Regions from separate parts of the uncultured Psychrobacillus sp. genome, predicted to be linked through region 1. Evidence: predicted binding sites of a transcription regulator. Region 1 holds the regulator's gene; the other holds the start of a gene.
What was found. The regulator NrdR, encoded in region 1, represses ribonucleotide reductase genes. The targets are predictions, from matches to a motif close to AACACNATATATNGTGTT.
Positions count from the first base shown of each region.

Region 2: Q0371_RS15695 (vitamin B12-dependent ribonucleotide reductase) is a predicted target of NrdR. The motif match lies at 7,138-7,155, and genes of this name have one in related genera.

Region 1 is NZ_CALIED010000063.1:557-12,479, reverse strand. Features, by position in the region: gene coaE (dephospho-CoA kinase) at 1-269, shown strand, start outside; gene Q0371_RS12125 (glyceraldehyde-3-phosphate dehydrogenase) at 394-1,398, shown strand; gene speD (adenosylmethionine decarboxylase) at 1,675-2,058, shown strand; gene nrdR (transcriptional regulator NrdR) at 2,177-2,641, shown strand; gene Q0371_RS12110 (DnaD domain protein) at 2,672-4,027, shown strand; gene dnaI (primosomal protein DnaI) at 4,037-4,978, shown strand; T-box leader at 5,029-5,255, shown strand; gene thrS (threonine--tRNA ligase) at 5,375-7,303, shown strand; ribosomal protein L20 leader region at 7,375-7,521, shown strand; gene infC (translation initiation factor IF-3) at 7,603-8,124, shown strand; gene rpmI (50S ribosomal protein L35) at 8,155-8,355, shown strand; gene rplT (50S ribosomal protein L20) at 8,403-8,762, shown strand; gene Q0371_RS12080 (DUF1294 domain-containing protein) at 9,053-9,337, shown strand; gene Q0371_RS12075 (hypothetical protein) at 9,404-9,613, shown strand; gene Q0371_RS12070 (hypothetical protein) at 9,912-10,682, shown strand; gene Q0371_RS12065 (AAA family ATPase) at 10,679-11,221, shown strand; gene Q0371_RS12060 (sigma-w pathway protein ysdB) at 11,452-11,838, opposite strand.
Region 2 is NZ_CALIED010000076.1:52,959-64,881, forward strand. Features, by position in the region: gene Q0371_RS15670 (stage III sporulation protein AE) at 189-1,100, opposite strand; gene Q0371_RS15675 (SpoIIIAC/SpoIIIAD family protein) at 1,502-1,711, opposite strand; gene efp (elongation factor P) at 1,991-2,548, opposite strand; gene Q0371_RS15685 (aminopeptidase P family protein) at 2,564-3,628, opposite strand; gene Q0371_RS15690 (DNA helicase) at 3,699-4,121, opposite strand; gene Q0371_RS15695 (vitamin B12-dependent ribonucleotide reductase) at 4,509-7,076, opposite strand; gene Q0371_RS15700 (biotin/lipoate A/B protein ligase family protein) at 7,235-8,071, opposite strand; gene Q0371_RS15705 (rhodanese-like domain-containing protein) at 8,175-8,558, shown strand; gene Q0371_RS15710 (ATP-binding protein) at 8,632-9,894, shown strand; gene Q0371_RS15715 (alpha/beta hydrolase) at 10,137-10,925, opposite strand; gene Q0371_RS15720 (ABC transporter permease subunit) at 10,880-11,923, opposite strand, start outside.

The sequences.
Region 1 (11,923 bases):
CGGTTATTATTATGGATATCCCATTGCTTTTTGAAAGTAAGCTCCAATCTTACGTGGATAAAATTATTGTCGTTACTGTATCAGAAGAAACTCAACTGAACAGGCTAATGGCTAGAAATAATTATTCCAAAGAGGAAGCAAAAGCAAGAATTCAATCACAATTGCCACTTTCTATTAAGGAAAAGGGTGCAGATGCTGTCATTTATAATAACGGCACTTTGGAGTCAACTAGGGAGCAGCTAGAAAAAATTCTTAGAGCTTGGAAGTAATAATTATTTGAAAATAACGAATTTAAAAACAGGGTATTTTAAGGCTACATAATTCTAAAATTGTGTTATACTAATGCATGAATATAAAAGAAAAAGTATCACACGTTATAGGAGGACTTATTATATGTCAGCTTCAATTGCAATCAATGGTTTTGGAAGAATCGGTAGAATGGTATTTCGCCAAGCGATCGTACAAGAGGAACTTAATGTAGTAGCTATTAATGCTAGATACCCATTAGAAACTTTAGCTCACCTAATAAGATATGATTCTACACATGGAACTTTCTCTGGAGAAATTGAGATTGGGGATAATGCTCTAATCGTAAATGGTAAACATGTACAGATCGTCAACGAGCGTGAGCCAGAAAAGCTTCCATGGAAAGAATTGAATGTAGATATCGTAATTGAATCTACTGGTAAATTTAATGATGGAGAAAAAGCTTCTGGTCACATAAAAGCTGGGGCTAAGAAGGTTGTTATTACAGCCCCTGCCAAAAATGAAGACGCAACGATTGTCATTGGTGTTAACGATGAAAAGCTAGACGTAGTAAATCACCAAATCATCTCAAATGCAAGCTGTACAACTAATTGTTTGGCACCAGTAGTAAAAGTATTAAACGATGCCTTTGGTATTGAAAACGGTTTAATGACTACAGTTCATGCCTATACAAATGACCAAAATAATTTAGATAATCCCCATAAAGATTTAAGACGTGCGCGTTCATGCGGGCAATCTATTATTCCTACTTCGACCGGTGCAGCGAAAGCCCTTTCACTTGTATTGCCAGAGCTAGAAGGAAAGATTCATGGAATGGCTTTACGCGTTCCTACTCCTAATGTTTCTTTAGTAGATTTAGTTGTGGATGTTCAACAAGAAGTGACAGCGGAAGAAGTAAATGCTGCGTTCCAAAAAGCAGCCGAGGGCTCTATGAAGGGCATTTTGGGAATTACGCATGAGCCATTGGTTTCGATTGATTTCAATACAACTACTAATTCTAGTACTGTAGATGGACTGACTACTATGGTAATGGGTAAAACAAAAGTTAAAGTACTTGCTTGGTATGATAATGAATGGGGTTATTCTGCAAGAGTGGTAGACTTAGCTAAAAAAGTTGCAAGTGGATTGTAATATCGGAATAACTTATTATTTAATTTAATTGAGTCTGACATTATGCTTTACTAATGAATATTTTTTCCTAATATTAACATAATACCTACCTCTTTCTAGTATTACTAGAAAGAGGTTTTTTTATATTGCACTATTAGTTAAAATGTTTTATAATGGAAATCGTGTACTTCTAGTACATAGACTACTTAAAGGGTTAGGACCTCTTAGGACTAACTTTCCCCCGTGGTAGTCAACTTTGATGTTAAAAATAAAACTTATCAAAGGGGGAAACGGACATTGGAGACAATGGGACGTCACATTATTGCAGAACTATGGGAGTGCGATTTCGACAAACTTAACGATATGCAATTTATCGAACAAACATTTGTTGATGCTGCACTAAAATCAGGTGCAGAAGTTAGAGAAGTTGCATTTCACAAATTTGCACCACAAGGTGTAAGTGGAGTCGTTATAATTTCCGAGTCGCATCTAACGATTCACAGCTTTCCAGAGCACGGTTATGCAAGCATTGATGTGTATACTTGTGGTGATTTAGATCCATCAATCGCGGCTAACTATATTGCAGATGCTCTTAATGCTGGAACACGCGAAACGCTCGAAATGCCACGTGGAATGGGTCCAGTCAAGGCACCTAAAGAACGCATGACAGTTCAAGTGTAATGAAACATGAACAAAACTGAGTGAGCAGAGGAATTTATTCCTCTGCTTTTTCGATTTTATGAGGAAAAGTTGTTATAATAGGTATACAAAATTAAAGCAAACGTTTAGGAGAGGTTCTATGAAATGCCCAGCATGCCAATTTAATGGCACTAAAGTGGTCGATTCCAGACCGATAGATGATAATAAGGCAATTAGAAGAAGGAGAGAGTGTGAAGATTGTGGGTTTCGCTTCACGACCTTTGAAAAGGTAGAGGAAACTCCTTTAATTGTCGTAAAGAAAGATGGATCTCGAGAAGAATTCAGCCGAGAGAAAATATTGCGAGGGCTAATACGTGCATGTGAAAAGAGACCTGTTGCACTTGACCAATTAGAGGAAGTTGTGTTTTATATTGAAAAGGAACTAAGAAGAACAGGTAACTCTGAAGTTAAATCAGAGGAAGTTGGCGAAAAGGTCATGGACAAGCTTGCTGAGATTGATGAGGTTGCCTATGTAAGATTCGCTTCCGTATATCGCCAGTTTAAAGACATAAATGTTTTCATTGATGAGTTAAAGGAGATCTTAAAAAAGAATCCTTCATTATAAGCAATTATTTAAGGAGTAGGTAAACAAGTGATGTTATATAAGGAGCTACACTCGACAGATACATATATGATTCGCTTGCCGTATTCTTTTTCTGATTATGATCGTCAGCTGCTAACGTTATTTTATCAGCCACTAGTCGGAGCAGAAAGCATGAGCCTTTATTTGACGTTATGGGCTGATGGAGAAATGCAAAGTGAAAACCAATGGACACATTATCATTTATTAAATGTCCTTGGCTTATCATTGGGAAAAGTTTTTCAAGCGAGAATAGCGCTAGAAGCAATTGGCCTGCTGCGCACATGGCAAAAGCCCAATGGAGATGGACGCAGCTTCTGCTATGAACTTGAAGCTCCTCTAGATGCGGAATCTTTTCTAAAGGATCCTTTGTTATCCATGTTCCTACTAAACAAAATTGGGGAAAGTGCATATAAACAGCTTAGAAGCCGTTACATTCAAACGTCTAACTGGCAACATGAGTATACAGACGTCTCAAGAACCTTTGTGGATGTTTTTAAACCAACTACTAAAACAGGTTTACCTGCATCAACGGAAGAAAATTTTCAGTCAAAGACACGAAATAGTTCTGTACCTTTCTATTACGAGGATTTCGATTTCTCCTTGCTACAAGATGGCCTATCTGAGCAACTAGTTCCGAAGTCTGCCATGACAACAGAAGCTAAGGAAGTAATTGCAAAGCTTGCATTTTTGTATAATCTATCGCCAGTAGAAATGCAAAAGGTCGTTATTCTAGCTTTGGATGATGAACTTCGTCTTTCGGATGCTAGATTGAAAAAAGCTTGTGCAGAGTATTATAAGTTAACGGTCTCTCGCACTGCCCCAGTTATTCAAAAAATAGAACCAGCTTCGAAAGTAGTACAAACAGACGAAAAGAAACTAACCAAAGAAGAAGAGCTGATTCAATATTTGGAAACGACTGCTCCTGCAAAGGTCTTGAAGGATATTGCAAATGGGAAAGAACCTATACTTGCAGACGTTCAGTTAGCCAATTATTTTGTTACGCATTATAAAATGCCTATCGGGGTAGTTAATGTCCTGTTACAATATGTGCTTCTTCGTACGGACATGAAGCTGACGAAGAATTATGCAGAAAAGATTGCTTCTCACTGGATGCGCAAGGATGTTAAAACAGCTAAGGAAGCTATGGAATTAGCTAGAAACGAGCACGAGCAGTACATGAAATGGAAAAGCGAAGGATCTAAGCAAAAGACATATTCGAAAAAACCGACTAGAGAAGAAAAGGTGCCAGACTGGTTTTATAAAAAAGATGACGAGTTAAAGCGTACAGGAAAAGAAACGAATGGCATACAAGATATAGATGCTGAAAGACAAAAGCTATTAGAAGAACTAGGAATGATGAAAAGGTAGGTGAAGGAAATGGAACGGATTAATGAAACGCTCAAAAGAGTAGTCACTCCTGAATTTACTTCTCGATTGGATGAGCTGCAGCAGGAAGTATTAGAGGAACCAAATATACAAGCATTTATAGAGGAAAACTCAGATGAAATATCTAAACAGGTAATCAATCGGAGCTTGAGTAAGTTATATGAATATAAATCACAGTCTCATGATTGCAAGGGCTGTCCTTCCTTAGACGAATGTGCGAATTTTATGAAGGGCTATGAGCCGAAGCTAGTGTTAGACCGAAGCCTAATAGATGTTGAGTATGTAAGGTGTAAACGAGGGGTTATAGAGGATGAGCGTAAAAAAGTGACCTCTATGATAGACAGTATTCATATGCCTAAAGAGGTGATGGAGGCTAGTCTCTCAAGCTTAGACTTACAAGATGATAGCCGTGTTGTAGCAGTTCGAGCTGCTAAGGACTTCTTAAATGAATGGGAACGAACAAATAAATTGCCTGCAAAAGGACTTTATATTTACGGGAAGTTTGGTGTCGGTAAATCCTACTTATTGGGCGCACTAGCAAACGAACTAGCAGCGAGACATATTCATTCAGTAGTTGTATACGTCCCTGAATTTCTTCGCGAAATGAAACAGGCTATACAAGATCAATCTCTACCTGAAAAAGTAGAGTTTGTAAAAAAAGCACCTGTGCTTATGCTAGACGATATTGGTGCAGAAACAATGTCTAGCTGGACTCGTGATGAAATTATAGGAACTATTCTCCACTACAGGATGTCAGAACAGCTTCCGACCTTTATGTCTTCTAACTTTAACTATGATGAATTACAGCATCATCTTTCTTATACGCAACGAGGAGAAAAAGAGGTAGTAAAAGCAGGACGTATTATGGAACGGATCAAAGCGCTGACTATCCCAGTTGCTCTTCAAGGGAAGAACTGGAGAGAGCATAAATAACTACTTGCAAATGCTAAAGTCGTGGCGTATAATCATTTTCATAAGAACAAGTAGATGCGTTGAAGAGGATAATAATCAGTTTGTACGACTTTTTAGAGAGAGAAGCCTTGGCTGAAAGCTTCTTAAGTACCGGCAATCGATTTACCACCTCCGAGCAGCAGCTGTGAAATTGTAGTAGCAGCTTGCCGGTCACCGGTCCGTTAACCGATGCAAAGCTTCGTCTATATTCGTATAGATAGAAGAAGGGTGGAACCACGATTTAAACCTCGTCCCTTTACCGGGACGGGGTTTTTTATTTTGTCTAAAATAATCGTCTTACCTAAACCAGCTAATCTGCTCAAGGGAAGAGCGATTTTAGGCTGATACTTAATCCAAAATTATTAAGGAGTGTTCAACGTGGCAGATGTTATTAAGTTACAATTTCCAGATGGAGCAGTAAAAGAGTTTCCTTCATCAACAACTACAGAAGAAATAGCACAATCTATTAGTCCAGGGCTTCGAAAAAAAGCTTTAGCAGGTAAATTAAGCGGTCAGCTGATCGATCTTAAAACACCGATTACTGAGGATGGAGAGATTGCGATTATTACTCCTGAGTCAGATGAAGCGTTAGAAATTCTGCGTCATAGTTCAGCTCACTTACTGGCACAAGCTGTAAAGCGTCTATTTAAAGATGTTAAGCTAGGAATCGGACCAGTTATTGAAAATGGTTTCTACTATGATATTGACTCACCAGAGCCAATTACAGCTGATGACTTACCTTTAATAGAAAAAGAAATGAAAAAAATTATTAATGAAAACATCGAAATTATTCGTCATGACGTTTCTCGTGAAGAAGCTTTTGAAAAGTTTCAGGATGATGAGTATAAAGTAGAGCTTCTTGAAGCGATACCAGCTGGAGAACAAGTTTCGATTTACGAGCAAGGAGATTTCTTTGACCTTTGCCGTGGTGTTCATGTTCCTTCTACAGGAAAGCTAAAAGAGTTTAAACTGTTAAGCATTGCAGGAGCATATTGGAGAGGTAACAGTGACAATAAAATGCTTCAACGTATTTACGGAACTGCCTTCTTTAAAAAAGAGGACCTTCAAGCGCATCTTAAAATGTTGGAAGAGGCAAAAGAACGTGACCATCGTAAAATTGGTAAGGAGCTAGAGCTTTTCACTAACTCTTTAAAGGTTGGACAAGGTTTACCTCTATGGTTACCAAACGGTGCAACTATCCGACGCGTAATTGAGCGTTATATTGTAGACAAGGAGCTAAAGCTTGGTTACAAACACGTTTACACACCAGTTTTAGGGTCTAAAGAACTTTATGAGACATCAGGACATTGGGAGCATTACCAAGACTCTATGTTCCCTCCTATGGAGATGGACAATGAAACACTAGTATTACGTCCAATGAACTGTCCGCACCATATGATGATTTTCAAAAACGGTATGCATTCTTATCGTAACCTTCCTCTACGAATCGCGGAGCTAGGAACAATGCACCGCTATGAAATGTCTGGAGCAGTATCAGGACTTCAACGTGTACGTGGGATGACGTTGAACGATGCCCATTTATTTGTACGTCCAGATCAAATTAAATTGGAATTCCAAAAGGTTGTTGAATTAATCATCTCTGTCTATAAAGACTTTGACTTGAAAGATTACTCATTCCGTTTATCTTACAGAGACCCTAACAATAAAGAAAAGTACTTTGATGACGACGTAATGTGGGAAAAAGCTCAAAGCATGCTAAAAGAAGCTATGGATGAATTAGGATTAGATTATATTGAAGCAGAAGACGAAGCTGCATTCTACGGTCCAAAACTAGATGTTCAAGTGAAAACTGCTATTGGTAAGGAAGAAACATTATCAACAGTTCAATTAGACTTCTTACTACCAGAGCGCTTTGATCTAACATATGTAGGAGAAGATGGAAAACCACATCGTCCTGTTGTTATTCACCGTGGAGTAGTTTCTACTATGGAACGCTTTGTTGCATTCCTAATTGAAGAATACAAAGGTGCTTTCCCGACTTGGTTGGCACCAGTACAAGTTGAGATTATTCCAGTTTCTAATGAAGTACATTTCGAGTATGCTAAGCAAATTGAAGAGCAATTAGTTGCAGCTGGGTTCCGTGTAGAAATGGATGACCGTGAAGAAAAGCTTGGCTACAAGATTCGCGAAGCACAAATGCAAAAGATTCCTTATATGCTAGTGCTAGGAGATAAAGAGTTAGAATCAGGTAATGTAAACGTTCGTAAATATGGAGAGCAAAAATCCGAAAGTATTCCTTTCGACGAATTTTTAGCTCGTCTGCAAGAAGAAGTAGCACATAATTAATTATATAATTATATTGTTGACAAATAGTTTTGTGGATGGTATAGTTATTTAGGTTATTGAATACAAGTTTGTGGTATAAGAAGAGGCTGCCCGCTTCTCACCTGCTCGACACATTGGTTGTTGACTGGTAAGCACACGATCGACTGTAATATGTAGTTGCTACATATTTCTCATATCGGCGGGCAGACATTAACAGATGTCTGCTCGCTTTTTTATTGGATCGAAAACGGCGTGACTGATTCGTTTCTACGGAATTTATGCCCAAACCATGTATTCGCGACACTATCTGGAGGTGGATCATTATTAGCAAAGACATGTATGTGAACGATGGCATTCGAGCACGCGAACTACGCGTTATTGATCAAAATGGTGATCAATTAGGTTTAAAAACACGTAACGAAGCACTTGAAATAGCAGGTCGTGTAAATTTGGATCTTGTCCTTGTGGCTCCTCAAGCCAAGCCACCGGTCGCTCGTATCATGGACTATGGTAAATTCAAATTTGAGCAGCAAAAGAAAGATCGTGAAGTTCGTAAAAATCAAAAAGTTATCGTAATGAAAGAGGTTCGCTTGAGCCCGACTATCGATGAGCATGATTTCCAAACGAAATTGAAAAACGCGATCAAGTTCCTTGAAAAAGGAGACAAAGTGAAAGCATCTATTCGCTTTAAAGGTCGTGCCATTACTCATAAAGAGATCGGACAACGAGTTTTAGATAGATTTGCAGAAGCTTGTGCGGAAGTATCCACTATCGAGTCAAAACCGAAAATGGACGGACGCAGTATGTTCTTGGTGCTTGCACCGAAGAACGAAAAACAGTAATAGAGTACAATTGTTTAGGAGGAATTCGACATGCCGAAAATGAAAACTCACCGTGGAGCTGCAAAGCGTTTCAAAAAAACGGGTACAGGTAAATTAAAACATGACCGTGCTTTTGGAAGCCACTTATTCGCTAACAAATCTACTAAAGCTAAACGTAAACTACGTAAAACTAAAGTAGCTTCTTCAGGCGATTACAAACGTATCAAAACTTTACTTACTTACATGAAATAATTTAAACGAAATCAAATTATTCGAAAGAATAGCAGGAGGTAATGAACATGCCACGCGTAAAAGGCGGAACAGTGACGCGCAAGCGTCGTAAAAAGGTATTAAAATTAGCTAAAGGTTATTACGGTTCTAAACATACATTATATAAAGTAGCAAACCAACAGGTTATGAAATCTTTAATGTATGCATACCGTGACCGTCGTCAAAAGAAACGTGAATTCCGTAAACTATGGATCACACGTATCAATGCGGCAGCTCGTATGAACGGACTTTCTTACAGCCGTTTAATGCACGGATTGAAATTAGCTGAAATCGAAGTAAACCGTAAAATGTTAGCTGAATTAGCTGTAACTGATGCAGCAGCATTTACACAAATTGCTGATTTAGCAAAAAAAGCAATCAACAAATAAGTTAGATGAAAAGGCTGATAGATTTTCTATCAGCCTTTTTTTACAATCTAATTTAGTTTCCCTGTCGGGGCAGAGATAGGGGCTTATGCTTTTCTCGGTGTCTAGCTTCAGCCCCTTGCCCCTCGGGGCAGAGATAGGGGCTTACGCTTTTCATATTGTCTAGCTTCAGCCCCTTGCCCCTCGGGGTCAAATGGAAAAATACTGCGGTGGCTGGAGAGCTGCCTCCTCGTATTACCCATTTGCCTGTCGGGGCAGAGATAGGGGCTTATGCTTTTCTAAGGAGGATTATTATGGTTAATGTGATTCTTATTTTTATTTTATTAATGTCGGTGTCAGCGTTCGTTTTGATGGGCTATGATAAGTCTCAAGCGAAGAAAAGGGGACAACGGATATCGGAAAAAACATTATGGACTTTCGCAATCTTTGGTGGAGGAATAGGAGCCTATTTAGGGATGCAGCTATTTCGTCATAAAACATTGCATACTAGCTTTCGAGTAGGTTTTCTTATGCTATTGATCGTGTACGTATTTCTAATTGTTTGGTTACTAACAGATAACAGTCCCATCGTATTCTAGACTCAGTAGTAGAAAGCATATTTCCGAAAAGGTAATTCGTATAAATTTAATGAGGGGACTGAGATAATGACTAAATACAATAAGTATTTGCTATCAATAATAGGTTTAATAGGAGTGGTTGTAGCGGGGCTCCTTTTTCTAACTGTTACATCTAGTTATTTTAATACAAAGGAAATTAACTTACTCACCAGCGGTTGCACTGAAGCAGGGGGAGCTTCAACCTTGGAAATACATAATAACCTAACAAGTGAATATTCCTTTGAGTGTAAGAAATGAGTGTAAGCCTTAGAACGAGCCTAGATTGTTAGGTTCTTTTTTATTGGAAAAAAATAATGAAAATCATAAATAGGAGCTTAGAGCTGGCAGAAATAGTATGACTAGCGATGGAGTTTTTTACAAAAATATGAATTTTTAATTAAATTAATATATAATTTAACTATGGATTGCAGCAATAAGCGGCAACGCGCGTAGTGAGATAGAGAAGACGTCGCCATAGCTGAAATCAATTCTACATTCTTATAAAAATCATATTAATGATTGATTCAATTTACAATAAAATGGAGTGATGGATGAAATGAAGCATATTTATGCATTTGAAACGCCATATGAAGCAGTTAAATATCTAGAAATCATAGAATCCTTTAAAGTAAAACTGAATGAATTTAAAGCCTTATTAGAAAAAGAATATGAATTAAATGATTCTCCGAGAGGATTCATTTGGACTCCAGGGGACATAGCAACCAGTGTCTTTTCAGATGTTCCCATTCCAGCGTATACAAATCGGCACTTAGTCTATATGACTCCAGATATTATGGAATGGCGAAATTTTTTTATGAATATATATGGGAACGTGGAAAATGAGGTTATAAAGGATTTTTATCGGAATTTTAAAGAGGAGGATATCCTGACAATAGCTGGCCATGAAATGGTTCACCATATCGATTTGTTCCCAGATGAGTTTGATGAAGAAAGAGAAAGTATTTGGTTTGAAGAAGGAATGTGCGACTATATTGCTCGAAAAAATTTAATGACCCCTGAATCGTTTGAAACAATCACTAAAGTAGAAAGTGCAGTTGTGGCCTATTTCAATGAAAAGTTTGTAAGTAGAAGTATAGATCAATTTGGAACCGACTCTTATTCTTATGATATAACTAGCATCATGTTTGATTATTGTAGAAGCTTTTTAACCATCCAATACCTAGTGGAAGAGCAAGCGAATAATAATCCTTTGGAAGTATTTAAACAATATAATCAATGGCATGAGGCAGGGAGAAAAGAGCCTCTTAGTACATATTTTAACGTCGAGAACTTATTGATCTCATTAGATAAAGAGTCAATCATATGAAAAAAAGAATTGTTATAATGACCGTTGGAAAAACACATAGTGGAAAAACTACATTTGCCAAGGCATTAGAAGTGCATCTACCAAACTCAGTCGTGATTGATCAGGACAATCATGCGGAATTTCTAAATACTCATTACAAAAGCCTATTACCTAAGACTGCAAGCAATAAGTTAAAATACGGACTAACCCAAATGATTGTTGATTATGCAGTAAATGAAACTGATTGCCATCTAATTTTATGTAACTCTAATAGAGGTATTGGTGGTAGAGTAAGATTTTTAGATTATTATAAGAGTCTTGGCTTTACGACAATTGTCGTGAACTTTAATATACCGGAAGAGGTATTATTAGAAAGGATAAATACTAGTGAGAGAAGCACTTCTATTTTAAGGACTGCCTTAAATTTTGAGGAAGTCTTGATGCGTCAAAATGGAGAAGACGTTACTGATCCATCTGAAGAGGAAGCGGATTATTTATACGTGATTAAGAATACCGAAGACGTTCAAGCCGTCATTTCAGAAATTGTCCGATTAGCTTAACTGTTGTTCGTGATGAAAAGGGGGATTATCTATTAAGAAATTGGCAGGTATATTTATTCTGGGAATCGTAGTGTATTTTGCGATTACAACATTATTTAATTTTTGATTTAACTCTAAAATAACTCAACTTTGTTGATTGATAGCAACCAGCAAAGTCGAGTTATTTTTTTACAAGGTAGTTTAGTCCTGATTACTTAATCTACCGACATTATTTCAAAAATGAAATGCTTTTAATCCTGTTCCTTCATCAACTGTTCAATTGGACTCTTCCAATTTATTTTAGCGTTCGGGTAATTCATTCGTATTTCATTTTGCAGGAAATAAAAGTCCTCTTTTGTGAATCCCTGTAGTTTAGAAGGATCTTTAATCCAAATGAAAATAGATACTACCTCGAAAGCCTGATCAGTAGTACCAAGATATTTTTCGCCCTCAAACATGGCACCTTTATACGTAATAAAGAAATTTTTGCGTACATTTTTTATATCGTCATAGAAATAATATTGTTCTTTTTCATTTGCTTCGTCCAGCTTTCGTCTCGGATCAAATAAATAGCGTAATATTCTATAGAATACATATATAATAAGTATAATTATTAGTAATCGTATAATATGGACCATTAAAATGTCCTCCTTGTAAAATACATGATACCTGCTATACGATAGAAGAAGTAGTTTGGTTTCAAAATAATTTATTTTTTTTGAA
Region 2 (11,923 bases), on a different contig from region 1:
ATTGGATAACATACTTTATGCAGGACAATCTATTTATATGAAGAAAAAGGAGATAATCCATGAGATTATAGAAAGTTTTATAAGAAAGCCCGTCTTCTCCTTGTCCAAATGCTCAATTAGAATAGATAGAATCTCTCCGATTATGACAATCATTAAAATCCCATATAGCAATGTAGAGAAGTTAAACATTATCCCTTCACACCTATCAATAATTTGGCGAAAAGCATGATTAATATCACTGTAAAGAAAAAGGCAAAGGCTATTAATACGGAAATGATAGAAAGTACAAATAGCGTTTTTCCAATATCGTCTAATAGTCCACTAATTTGTCCATCTACAAAAGGCTCAAGAATAGCACTTAGAAATCGATAGAGAAAAGCAATCAGGATCGTTTGAATAGTTGGAATAGAAATAAGAACTAGAATTGATATCAAAACAGAATTCCCAGTGACAGCAGCAGCAGTAGATGAGTAGCTTTTCATCGTACTAATACTCTCTGTAAGCAAGGAACCGACAAAGGGAATATTATTGGAGATTAATCTCTTTACAGTTTCGTTTACAGCACCACTTACTGACCAGGTTACTACACCGTTTACGGTTATAAACAGACTATATAATACGAGAATAATCGAGGTAGCCCCAACTAAAGTCATTCGTATTAGGTCAGACATTCGAGAAAAAGATATAGAAGGTTGAATTCTAGTCATAAGATCGAATATAAAGGCTGACAATAAGGCTGGAATCATAATCTTGTCTGCCACAATACTAGTAAAAGAGGCAAAGAGCATTACAACTGGATTCCATAAAGTAATAAGAAAAGCGCCACCCGACAGTGCTATTCCAGCAGTTAATACTGGATATACTCCTATAAACACATTAACGAGTTCACCTGTTACTACTTGAATCATCTTTACTGAGCGAAAAGCTGGCTCTAAGCAATAAAAACAAATAATAAGAATAAACAATAACTTAAATAATCGCTTGCTACTGGGAATAAGCCATTCTAAACACATAAATACAAAACCGAACAGGAGAATATAAACAAACGTTTGCAGTACTTCTTTCGCGGGTTGCAAGATTGTTGCAATTAATTCTTCCATTACTGCTCATTCCTTCAAGAGAGTAGTCCCATAAATGAAAAAAATTTTTGATAAAATGGTTCCATATGCTGAATCCATACAACAAGTAATATTGCCTTGGTCGTAATTGTTATTAGTGAGGCTAAACTAGTGTATTCATAGTCTTCAAGCAGCTCTTCTATTATTTGTGAGATAAATAAAAGGATTACTGAAAATAATAGCAATTTCACAATAGGTAGAATGGCGACCGGTACGTTTGAAATATACTGGTTTATAAAAGGAATAATGACCGAAGTGGAGAGGTAAGTTAAAAAAAGGAAAATATAAATAGTATAAATTAGGGAATGAAATTTGGGGTAGGTTTCTTTAACTAACTGCAACAAGCAAAATGCAACAATGATAGTAATATAGACAATCATTTGTTAACTCGTCATAACAAGCCATTCTAAAAATGAGGAAATTTCATAAAAGAACAGCCTAAGCAAACGTAGTAATTCAATAGTCATGTAAATATAACCCACAAAAAACAAGAAGAATGCAAACTCTTTTTTTCCAGTCGATTCAAAAAATAAGTGAAGAATTGCTATCAATAAGCCTATACCCGCAACTCGAAGTACATCGTGAAGTTCCACAATGCCTCCCCCTTCCCTATTACGTACTATATGTTGGACAGGTGGAGAATATGAACATACTGTTTGAAATTTACAAGTCCTTGACCGGCTATTTTCACTAGACTGATCTAAATCATTAAACAGAGGTGTTTAGTGAGTTTCAACACATTTGTGCAGGTTAATGATTACTGTAGTTATTTAGTTTTGCTGCTATCTTGTGCCATTTTCGATTTTTCCTTGTATGCCCATGAAAAAAAGACATCAAGAGGTTTCCCCTCTTGATGTCTTTTAAAAAGTCTCTTAAGCTCTTGAAACGTATGAACCTTCGTCTGTATTAATAATTAGTTTGTCACCAACATTAATAAATAGAGGTACTGTTACAACTAAACCAGTTTCTAATTTAGCAGTTTTAGATCCACCACCAGAAGTATCTCCTTTGATCCCTGGCTCCGTTTCAATAACTTCTAGCTCTACCGATTTAGGTAATTCTACTCCAAGTGTTTCTCCTTGGTATTGAATTACTTGTAATTCCATGTTTTCACGAAGGAATTTCAACTCATATTCGATTTGGTTTTCATTAAGCTCTAATTGCTCGTATGAATCTGTATCCATAAATACATGTTGATCTCCACTCGCATAAAGATATTGCATTTTTTTGTTATCAATTTGTGCTTTTTCTACTTTTTCACCAGCACGGAATGTTTTTTCGTTTACAGAGCCGTTACGTAAGTTTCTAAGTTTTGAACGAACAAACGCTGCTCCTTTACCAGGCTTTACGTGTTGAAAATCAAGAACACGGTAAAGAACGCCATCTACTAAAATTGTTAAACCTGTTTTAAAATCATTTACTGAAATCATTTATTTCCCTCCAAATTACGATAATATAAGTAGCTCTTTCGTCGAATGTGTTAACTTCTCTAATCCATTCTCCGTAACTAGTGCATCGTCCTCTATACGCACCCCACCGATGTTCGGCAGATAAATTCCCGGTTCAATTGTTATAACCATTCCTGGCTCTAAAACAATGTCGGATCGGAAAGATAAACCAGGTCCTTCATGTACTTCAAGACCAATACCATGACCAAGTGAATGACCAAATGCCTCACCATATCCTTTTGACGCAATATAGTCTCGTGCAATGGCATCCGCTTCTTTACCTGTCATTCCTGGTTGAACCTTTTCAAGAGCTAATAATTGAGCATCTAAAACTACTTGATAAATTTCTTTTAGTTTTTCACTCGGCTCTCCTACTGCAAGTGTACGAGTAGTATCAGAAATATACCCGTTGTAAAGTGCTCCGAAATCTAATGTTACAAAATCGCCAACTTCAATTACTTTATCTGTTGCTACACCATGCGGCAATGCAGAACGCGTACCTGAAGCTACTATTGTATCAAAAGAAGAGGAGGTAGCGCCACGTTTACGCATAAAGAATTCTAGTTCGTTCGAGACTTGAAGTTCTGTCATGCCGGGTTTTATGTAAGTCACGATATGCTCATATGCCTCATCTGCAATACGACAAGCTGCCTTTATTATACTAATCTCTTCGTCCGTCTTTATCAAGCGAATTTTTTCTACTACACCTGATAGAGGTACTAAATCTGCTGAAACAGCTTGCTTATATAATTCATATACACCGTATGTTACGTCATCTTTTTCAAACCCAAGTGATTTAATACCCATTTCGTTTACTTGGTGGGAAATTTCCTCGATCAACGTTTTAGCATGTTGAACTATACGGAAATCCTTTATTTGACTAGCAGCTTGTTCTGTATATCTGAAGTCTGTAATAAAAACTGCATCATTTTTAGAAACTATTGCTACACCCGCTGTCCCAGTGAATCCGGTGATATATCGACGGCTGTAATCATTTGTTATCAATAATGCGTCAACGCCTCTTTCTTCTAATGCTAAACGCAGCTTTTCTAATTTCATCAATTTCCCTCTCCCCATTTTCAAAATAAACACTATAGTCTATTTTATCATAGTAAAGAGGGGTGGTAAATTTTCATTTTGCGATGGGCTGATCCTTTGAATGAAAAATAGCTGACTCCATTAGAAAACGCATTCCAATAACTACAATACAAATAAATGGTATGGACAGTTTCTTCATCGTTTTAAGCATTGTTCCAGCATCGCTAATTAACCACTCTACAACAAATGCGAGAAGTATCCCAAAAATAAGGCTAGATATAGCAACGGGTACTTTGGAAGTTAAAAGACTTATATAATAAATCACTATACTAATAACCCAAATAACTAAAAATAAAACCAGCCAGCGTAAGTATACATTCGTATCTTCAAACATCTCAAAGGATTTTGAAAAACCTACTGGATTCCATTTAACAAAACTGAATAAGTGTAAAAATTTAAGTAACGCAGTAATTCCAATAGCCGCAGCCAAACTGGTCAATACCGATAAGCTTTTCATTTCTGCTCTCCTCCTTTTAAAGACAGTTTGTACCTTTTCTTGTTTTACTAAACAAATAGCTAGAACATTTCTTCAAAAGAGGTTACATAAAATTAAACGTCATGAAAGCGCGTCATCGATTGAAAAAAAGGAAACGGGTAGAAGGCTCTCGTCCAAAAAAACATCTCGGAGATTAGTTATAAGAAATATAGTGTCGCTGGTTAAGAAAGCCTAAGATGTGGATAATATACTCAATGAACTGCCCTCTATATGCTATCTTCCGGTTTCCAATTATTTAGGTTTTTTGGAAATATTAAAACCCCTTTGGATAAAATAATCCAAAGGGGTGTAATTTTATTTAAAATTTTACAATCTTAATTCAAATCTATATCAAATGCTCTCTATAATTTACAGTCCACATTTCAACTGGGCATTACAATTGGTACAAGTGTTGCATCCGCCCATTTCCTCTACAGTTCCTTTACGGCAGACAGGACAGGTATTACCAACCTCTGAACCGATTGTAACGTTAGTAGAACGTATATCTTGAATCGTATCAATCAATACTATTGGACGTTTTTCCATCACTTTTTCTTCCTTCACCGTATCATCGTTTACAGTGTTTTCTTCCGCCTTAAGCGTAAGAACTTGCGAGTCACGGCTTCCATCTACATATACTGTTCCGCCTTTTGCTCCACCATTATATAGACGTTCGTAAACACCTTCTACTTGTTCTACTGTATATCCTCTAGGAGCATTTACAGTCTTCGAAATAGAGCTATCAATCCAACGTTGAATAATACATTGTACGTCTGCATGGGCTTCTGGTGGCAATTCCATTGCAGTAACAAACCAATTAGGTAATTCATCTTCTTTAGTATCTGGATTTGCATCTAAGTATTCTTGTACAATATCCGCTTTTACCTCGATGAATTTACCTAAACGACCACTACGGTAATACGTAAATGAATAATAAGGTTCTAAACCAGTAGAAACTCCAACCATAGTACCCGTGGATCCAGTAGGTGCAACAGTTAATAAGTGAGAATTGCGAATACCTTTTTCAAGTACTGCTTCACGAATCTCCTGTGGCATTGTTTGCATAAATCCAGTTTCCGTAAATGCCTTACGAAGTCTGTTCGTTTCCTCTTCTGTTTCTCCAGTCAGGAACGGGAAGCTACCTCTTTCGTTTGCTAGGTCTGCAGATGTTTCGTAAGCAGCTATTGCAATCGTCTTGAAGATTTCATCAACAAGAAGATTTCCTTCCTCAGAGCCGTATTCTTTTTGGCAATAGATTAAAAGGTCAGCTAATCCCATGACACCTAGACCTACACGTCTTTCACCAAGTGCTTGAACTTTATTTTCCTCTAAGAAATAAGGCGTAGCATCGATTACGTTATCTTGCATACGAACTCCCACACGAACAGTTTCTTTTAATGCTTCAAAATCAACTGTTTTTGTATCTTTGTTAGCAAACTGAGCTAGGTTGACTGCTGCAAGGTTACAAACGGAATACGGAGCAAGCGGCTGCTCTCCACATGGATTTGTTGCAACAACCTTTTGACCATATGCAGTTGCATTTGTTTTTTCGTTAGCATTATCGATAAAGAATACGCCTGGCTCAGCAGAATAAGTTGCACAAATATTGATTAAGTTCCACAATTCTTTCGCTTTCACTGTGCGATAGGTACGAACCTTGTAGCCCATACGCTCCCACTCACGAACATCACCAATTTTGTGCCAATTTTCGTTATAAAAAGCCATCTCTTCTTCTGTATAAGTTTCTGTTGCAGGGAAGCGAAGAGCGAAGTCTTCATCTTTTTCTACAGCTTTCATGAAATCCTCAGTTAAAGTTACAGAAATATTCGCTCCTGTTAAAAACTCCGGATTGTGAACAGAAAAAGTTCCGCCATCTCTTAGTTTCGTTTGAGCGTCGCGTATGATTTCATCGCTAAAACCACCTAAGCCAGGGATGTGTTGATAGTTTACAATTCCTTGATACATTGCTTCTTCTTGTGCAGTTAGCGGCTTAAACTTAAGCTTGTCCTTTGCAAGTTGTTTGATTGTTTCATCATTTGTGTTCTCAATCAAGAAGCGAAGGATACGTGGGTTTTGCATTTTAGAAATGATAAACTCTGCGATGTCTGGATGCCAATCTGCAAGCATAATCATTTGCGCACCGCGTCTTGAACCGCCTTGTTCCACTAGGTGTGTCAGTTTAGCAATGTCATCTAACCAAGAAACAGACCCTGAAGACTTACCATTAACTCCTCGAGCTAAAGTATTACGAGGACGTAATGTAGATCCGTTTGTTCCAACTCCACCGCCACGACTCATGATCTCCATCACTTGTTTTCGATGATCACTGATGCCTTCACGTGAGTCAGCAACAAAAGGCATAACGTAACAATTAAAGTAAGTTACATCTGTACCTGTACCTGCTCCATATAGAACTCGTCCAGCAGGGATAAATTTTAGTGATACTAATTGCTGATAGAACTTTTCGAACCATTCTGCTCTTTTTTCTTCTGTCACTTCAACAGAAGCAAGTCCAGTCGCATTACGCTTAGCAATTTGCTCATAGAAAACCTCCAAAGGTTTTTCAATAACACTTAAAGGACGGCGTACAATTCCTGATTTAACTTTAGTACTATCATCGATTGCACTACGATAATCTTCTTCGATCAAAACTTCTGCCGTTTTATCTTCCTGGTTAATGGAAACAATATAACCAAGACCTCGTGCAGGAAATTTAGGGTCTTCTTTCACCGTTAAAACGACAAAATCCCCTACTTTTAGTGTTTTCTTTTCGGTATCCTTGAATGAATATCGATCAATCATCACCAAACGTGACACACCTTTGTGTGTTAGATTCATATCTTCTGTTATTGGATGTACTTGAGGAAATAATTCGATATCGTGATTTAATTCTTTTACATTTAATTTTATTTGAGATTCATTTGTAGTAGTTACCAATTCTTTTCCTCCTTTCTACAACTCGTATTGACACAAGATGTAGTAGTTTCATTTATCATACGGCACTACATATAGAGGTGTAAAGCAATTTAGTTGTTCAAATTAATTTTTAAGTATTAATTCCTATACCTCATATTCTCCATATGTCTTTCATACTTTTATTTTTTAAAATTCCAGGCGTCATTATCATAACGCCGTCTTTCCAGCATTTTCACGTATTCATTTTGTTCATTATTTAAATGAAATGGTACCAATTCAATGTTTAAGGCTTCAGAAAATCCCTTTTTAAAAGCATCCTTACATATGTCTATTGGTATCGATTTTTGTAATAATTTGTTTATAGCAACAGCTTTTTGATTAATGCTATTTTTCACTTTTTCCCGGACTTCATCGGAAGAAAATTTAAAGGTTTGCACAAGTTTTTCATCATCTAAGTCTAAAAGAATTGCACCATGCTGAAGTATAACACCCTTTTGTCTAGTTTGAGCACTTCCAGCTACTTTCCTGCCTTCTACTACGAGCTCATACCAGCTTGGTGTGTCAAAGCAAACAGCAGTTTTCGGACTTTTTAAGGCTTGCAGTTTATCTGGAGTATTAGGAATAGAAAAATATGCCTCTAATCCCAGACTTTGAAATCCCTTTAATAGTCCCTCACTGATCACTCGATAAGCTTCAGTCACTGTTGCTGGCATATCTGGATAGTTTTCCGAAACAATCACGCTATATGTAAGTTCATGCTCATGAAGAACTCCTCGTCCTCCCGTCGGTCTGCGGACAAATCCTAAACCGAGTCTTCTAACTGCTTCCATATCTATCTCTTTTTCTACCGATTGAAAATAACCAATCGATAGAGTTGCTGGATTCCATTCATAAAATCGAATCACTGGTGGAATCAACCCTTCACTATGCCAATCTAAAAGGGCCTCGTCAAGCGCCATATTATAGGACGGGGCGCAAGGACCTGAATCAATAAAATACCATTTTGTCTTTTTCAAACTTTCTCCCCCCTAACAACGCTATTCATTTTACCAAAATGATTGAATTGTATCTAGCAAATCTTTTATAATAGATAATGGAAGTATAGAAAGGGGAAAGACCGTGTTAGAGACTCTTTATATTATTATAGCAATATTGGTCGTATTATTAGTTTATGCAGGAATTTCAGCATACCGACTAAAGAAAACAGTTACAAACCTTACGCAGGAGCAATTCATCGAGGGCTATCGTAAAGCTCAATTAATCGATGTACGCGAGCCTAAAGAATTTGATGGTGGCCATATCCTTGGAGCAAGAAATATTCCTTCCTCCCAGTTAAGACAACGCCACAAAGAAATTCGCCCAGACAAACCAGTATATCTGTATTGTCAAAATGGTGCAAGAAGTGGACGTGCAGCTATGTTCTTAAAGAAAAAAGGACATACGCAACTTAACCAGTTACAAGGCGGCTTTAAGGGCTGGACCGGCAAAATCAAATCTAAATAGTATAACATAAGGTTCTTCTTAACAAGAGGAACCTTTTTTGTTTAGAGCTTACACTAAGGGGGCATGAACTACTATGAAAGTAATATTTTCCCACGAAGAACAATTTCGGGAGATTCATCCAAGTTATGAGGATTTTGCTATTCTGACAAGGCGAATCACAAATGTTTTAAATGAAGAACAGGCAGGCAACTGGCAATTAGTCAACATTGACAATCAATTTAATCAGTTAGATACTAATTTAATTGAAATGATGGAACATCAATTGATTCCTTATAAAATTTTAGCAAATATTTACGAAGCTAAGCCTTTAAGTAAAATAACAAGCAAATCCCTACTTTCTATGGAAAATCAACTGGGAATGGTTAGTACATTTGAGAATACACTCATAATGTTTCCGGATTATCAGGTGGCAGTAACTATGGCATTTAACTATTCTCAAGGTAACTCTTGGCCGGATTACTTTTTCTTTTCCACCTCCCCTCAAGCCGCCCTTTTCTTTTTAGAGGAGATCAATGAAAAGCTTCGCGAGCTTCTAATGCAGTCGGTCACCTATTTAGTTGACACGGATCAAGGGGTTCAGCGAAGAAAATATAGTGAGCAAGCAGTCGTTCCTCGAGAAGAGGTTCTACTAGAGAATCAAATCAAACAAGATATTTTTCGATCCATCGATGAATTTTTTAAAGAGGACGGTTTGTTTTTTAAGGAATATGGTCTTCCTTATAAAAGAGGTATATTACTATATGGTTCCCCTGGAAACGGGAAAACGACACTAGTAAAATCGATTACCGGCTCTACGAAAGCTCCTGTAGTCTATTGGCAAATCACTGAGTTCACAGGAAGTCACTCCATCCAAGAGGTTTTTGGAATTGTTTCTAGATTAGCCCCAGCTATTCTGGTGATTGAGGACATTGACTCGATGCCCGAGTATACAAGATCTGTCTTTTTAAACACATTAGACGGAACACAATCTAGAGAGGGTCTATTTATCATTGGAACAACTAACTACCCACAGAAGATTGATCCAGCATTAATTAACCGTGCCGGAAGATTCGATCGTGCATATGAAATTCCTTCACCACCCCAACAAGTGAGAGAAAATTATTTACGTAAGCTTGATATAAAGAAGATTCTCCTTGACCACGTCTTAGTAGATATAGCTAAACGATCAAAAGGCTTATCCGTTTCTCAACTAAACGAGCTGTACATGTCCATTGCACTTAACTGGCATTATGATGGCAAGCTGGAATACGAAACACGGATCGACGAGCTGATCAAACAAAATAAACGAACCATAAAAAATGACTGGGAAGAAGACAATCATTCTATTGGTTTTTAAAAAAGTAAAACACTCCCAACACTAAAAAGGGAGTGTTTTATTTTTTTTTAGATAACATTTAAGGTAAAAAGCATACGACAATTAAATTTTAACTTCAATAAATATTGAGTTTCTTCTATATATTAGAAGAATTTTGCGTTCATAAGAATTCTGAATAGTAGTTGGGATGCAATGAAGCATGCTAACAGCCATTCTTCTTACTAGACTACGTAATTTCTGGTTAAAGAAGCTCCATTATTAGTTCAACATTTCGGAATTACTTTAGTGTTCAGAAGTAGTCCTGCACCTTCTAACCAGTTTTCTAATATATCATTAAAAAACTCTGGAGCAGCTATTGGAATACCATGACCAATACCAGTGATCGTAATTGCCTGAGCTCTGTCTCGCTTACTTAAAAGGTCAATTGCTGAACTTTTCATCACTTTTCTTTCTTTCTCGCCTACTGTTATTAAAAGGCTTGCTTTTACGTCAGCATAGGAATCTGGTACTTGAAAAGACATATTCTCTTCTAGAACCATTGTTAATGTATCTAAAGACATTCGATTGCTATCTTTAAAGTACTTTTCAAAAAGGTTTGGGCCAATATACAATTGTTTAGCTTGTAGCTTGGAAAAGAATCTATATTTTATCAAAGGATATGTTAACCTTATAGTAGGTTTAACCATTTCCTTTCCAAATGGTACTTTTCTTACGAGAGCACTGTTAATCATTGCATAATCGATTAAATCGGGAGACTGACTAAGCATCTGAATAGCAATTTGAGCACCAAGTGAAAATCCCACGACTATTATCTTTTTATCTTCTTTTTTTCCCTCAAGTAAGTGTATGAGTTGAAATGCGCAATCTTTAATAGAGACAAAATCAGTCTCCCTACTACGACCATGCCCTGGGAGATCAGGTACTATACAATGATATTTTCCTTTAAAGTACTGAACCTGTTCGTCCCACATCCAGCCTCCGACTCCCCCGCCATGTAGAAAGAGTATTATTTGTTCGTTTTGTTCCCCATCTTCCTTGTAATATAAAGCCATTTAAACTCCCGCCGTTTCTTTTGTATACCTAACTGCATTTCTTTTTCTGTGAAGCCCTCTGCTATCTTCTGAAAGCAAAAGATAAGCAGCATAAATATAGCTAATGGTGGTAGAATCAGCCATAGTTGTCTCGTTAAAAATACTTCCTTTGCAATAGATATCATTCCAGATAATTCGTAAATGACTGGAGAAAGTCTCGCACTATCTGGAAAGCTTATCGCTCCCCCGACAAAAATAGATAAAACCCCTAAATGTACTAGTGTTTGAAGTACTTGTACTACATGCTGAGACCAATATAACCAAAGTTTTCTTCCTATTTGTGGGTTGATATGCTTCAGAATAACCCATATTAATGACCCGCCCATTACAGCAGAACTTTGCACATATTCTTTTTTTATTGCCTCATTCATTTCATTCCCTATAAGACTAGTAGTTATGGGAAGGACTAACACGGACATGATCAAAGCTTGGATGAAAAGCCTTTCTCCTAAGCTTGTTTCTAATCCACTTGTTGAAATAGTTAAAATTGGTAAAAGTAAAATAAACATTAATAATGTTAATGGTAAAAAGTGCATACCATCGGCGATACTATTTATTACCTTTCTCCATCTTTCGTTCAAAAAGAATGCATATAGAATTCCTAGTAAATATCCTCCGCCTACTCTGATCGTAGCGATTAACACAGTCATACCAATTGTATATTTTGTTCCAACAAGCAGTTGCTGAAGAATAGAATATCCATATGGATCTGTACCAAAAATAATACTACTAGATGGTGGCAGTGGTGGCCTTCCGATAAGGCTACCGTTCTCGTCATATAAAAAATTTACCTGCTCTACATCGTCATGAAAGATAAAATAATAGGCGACGGACACACTGAATAGTCCAACAATTATTAATGCAGGAATTGTGATATTCAGACGTTGTCTGGAGAATATATTGAAGCTCCGTGTATGTGCCTTAGTTTTGTATCGAAAAATTGCTTTCCACTGCAATCG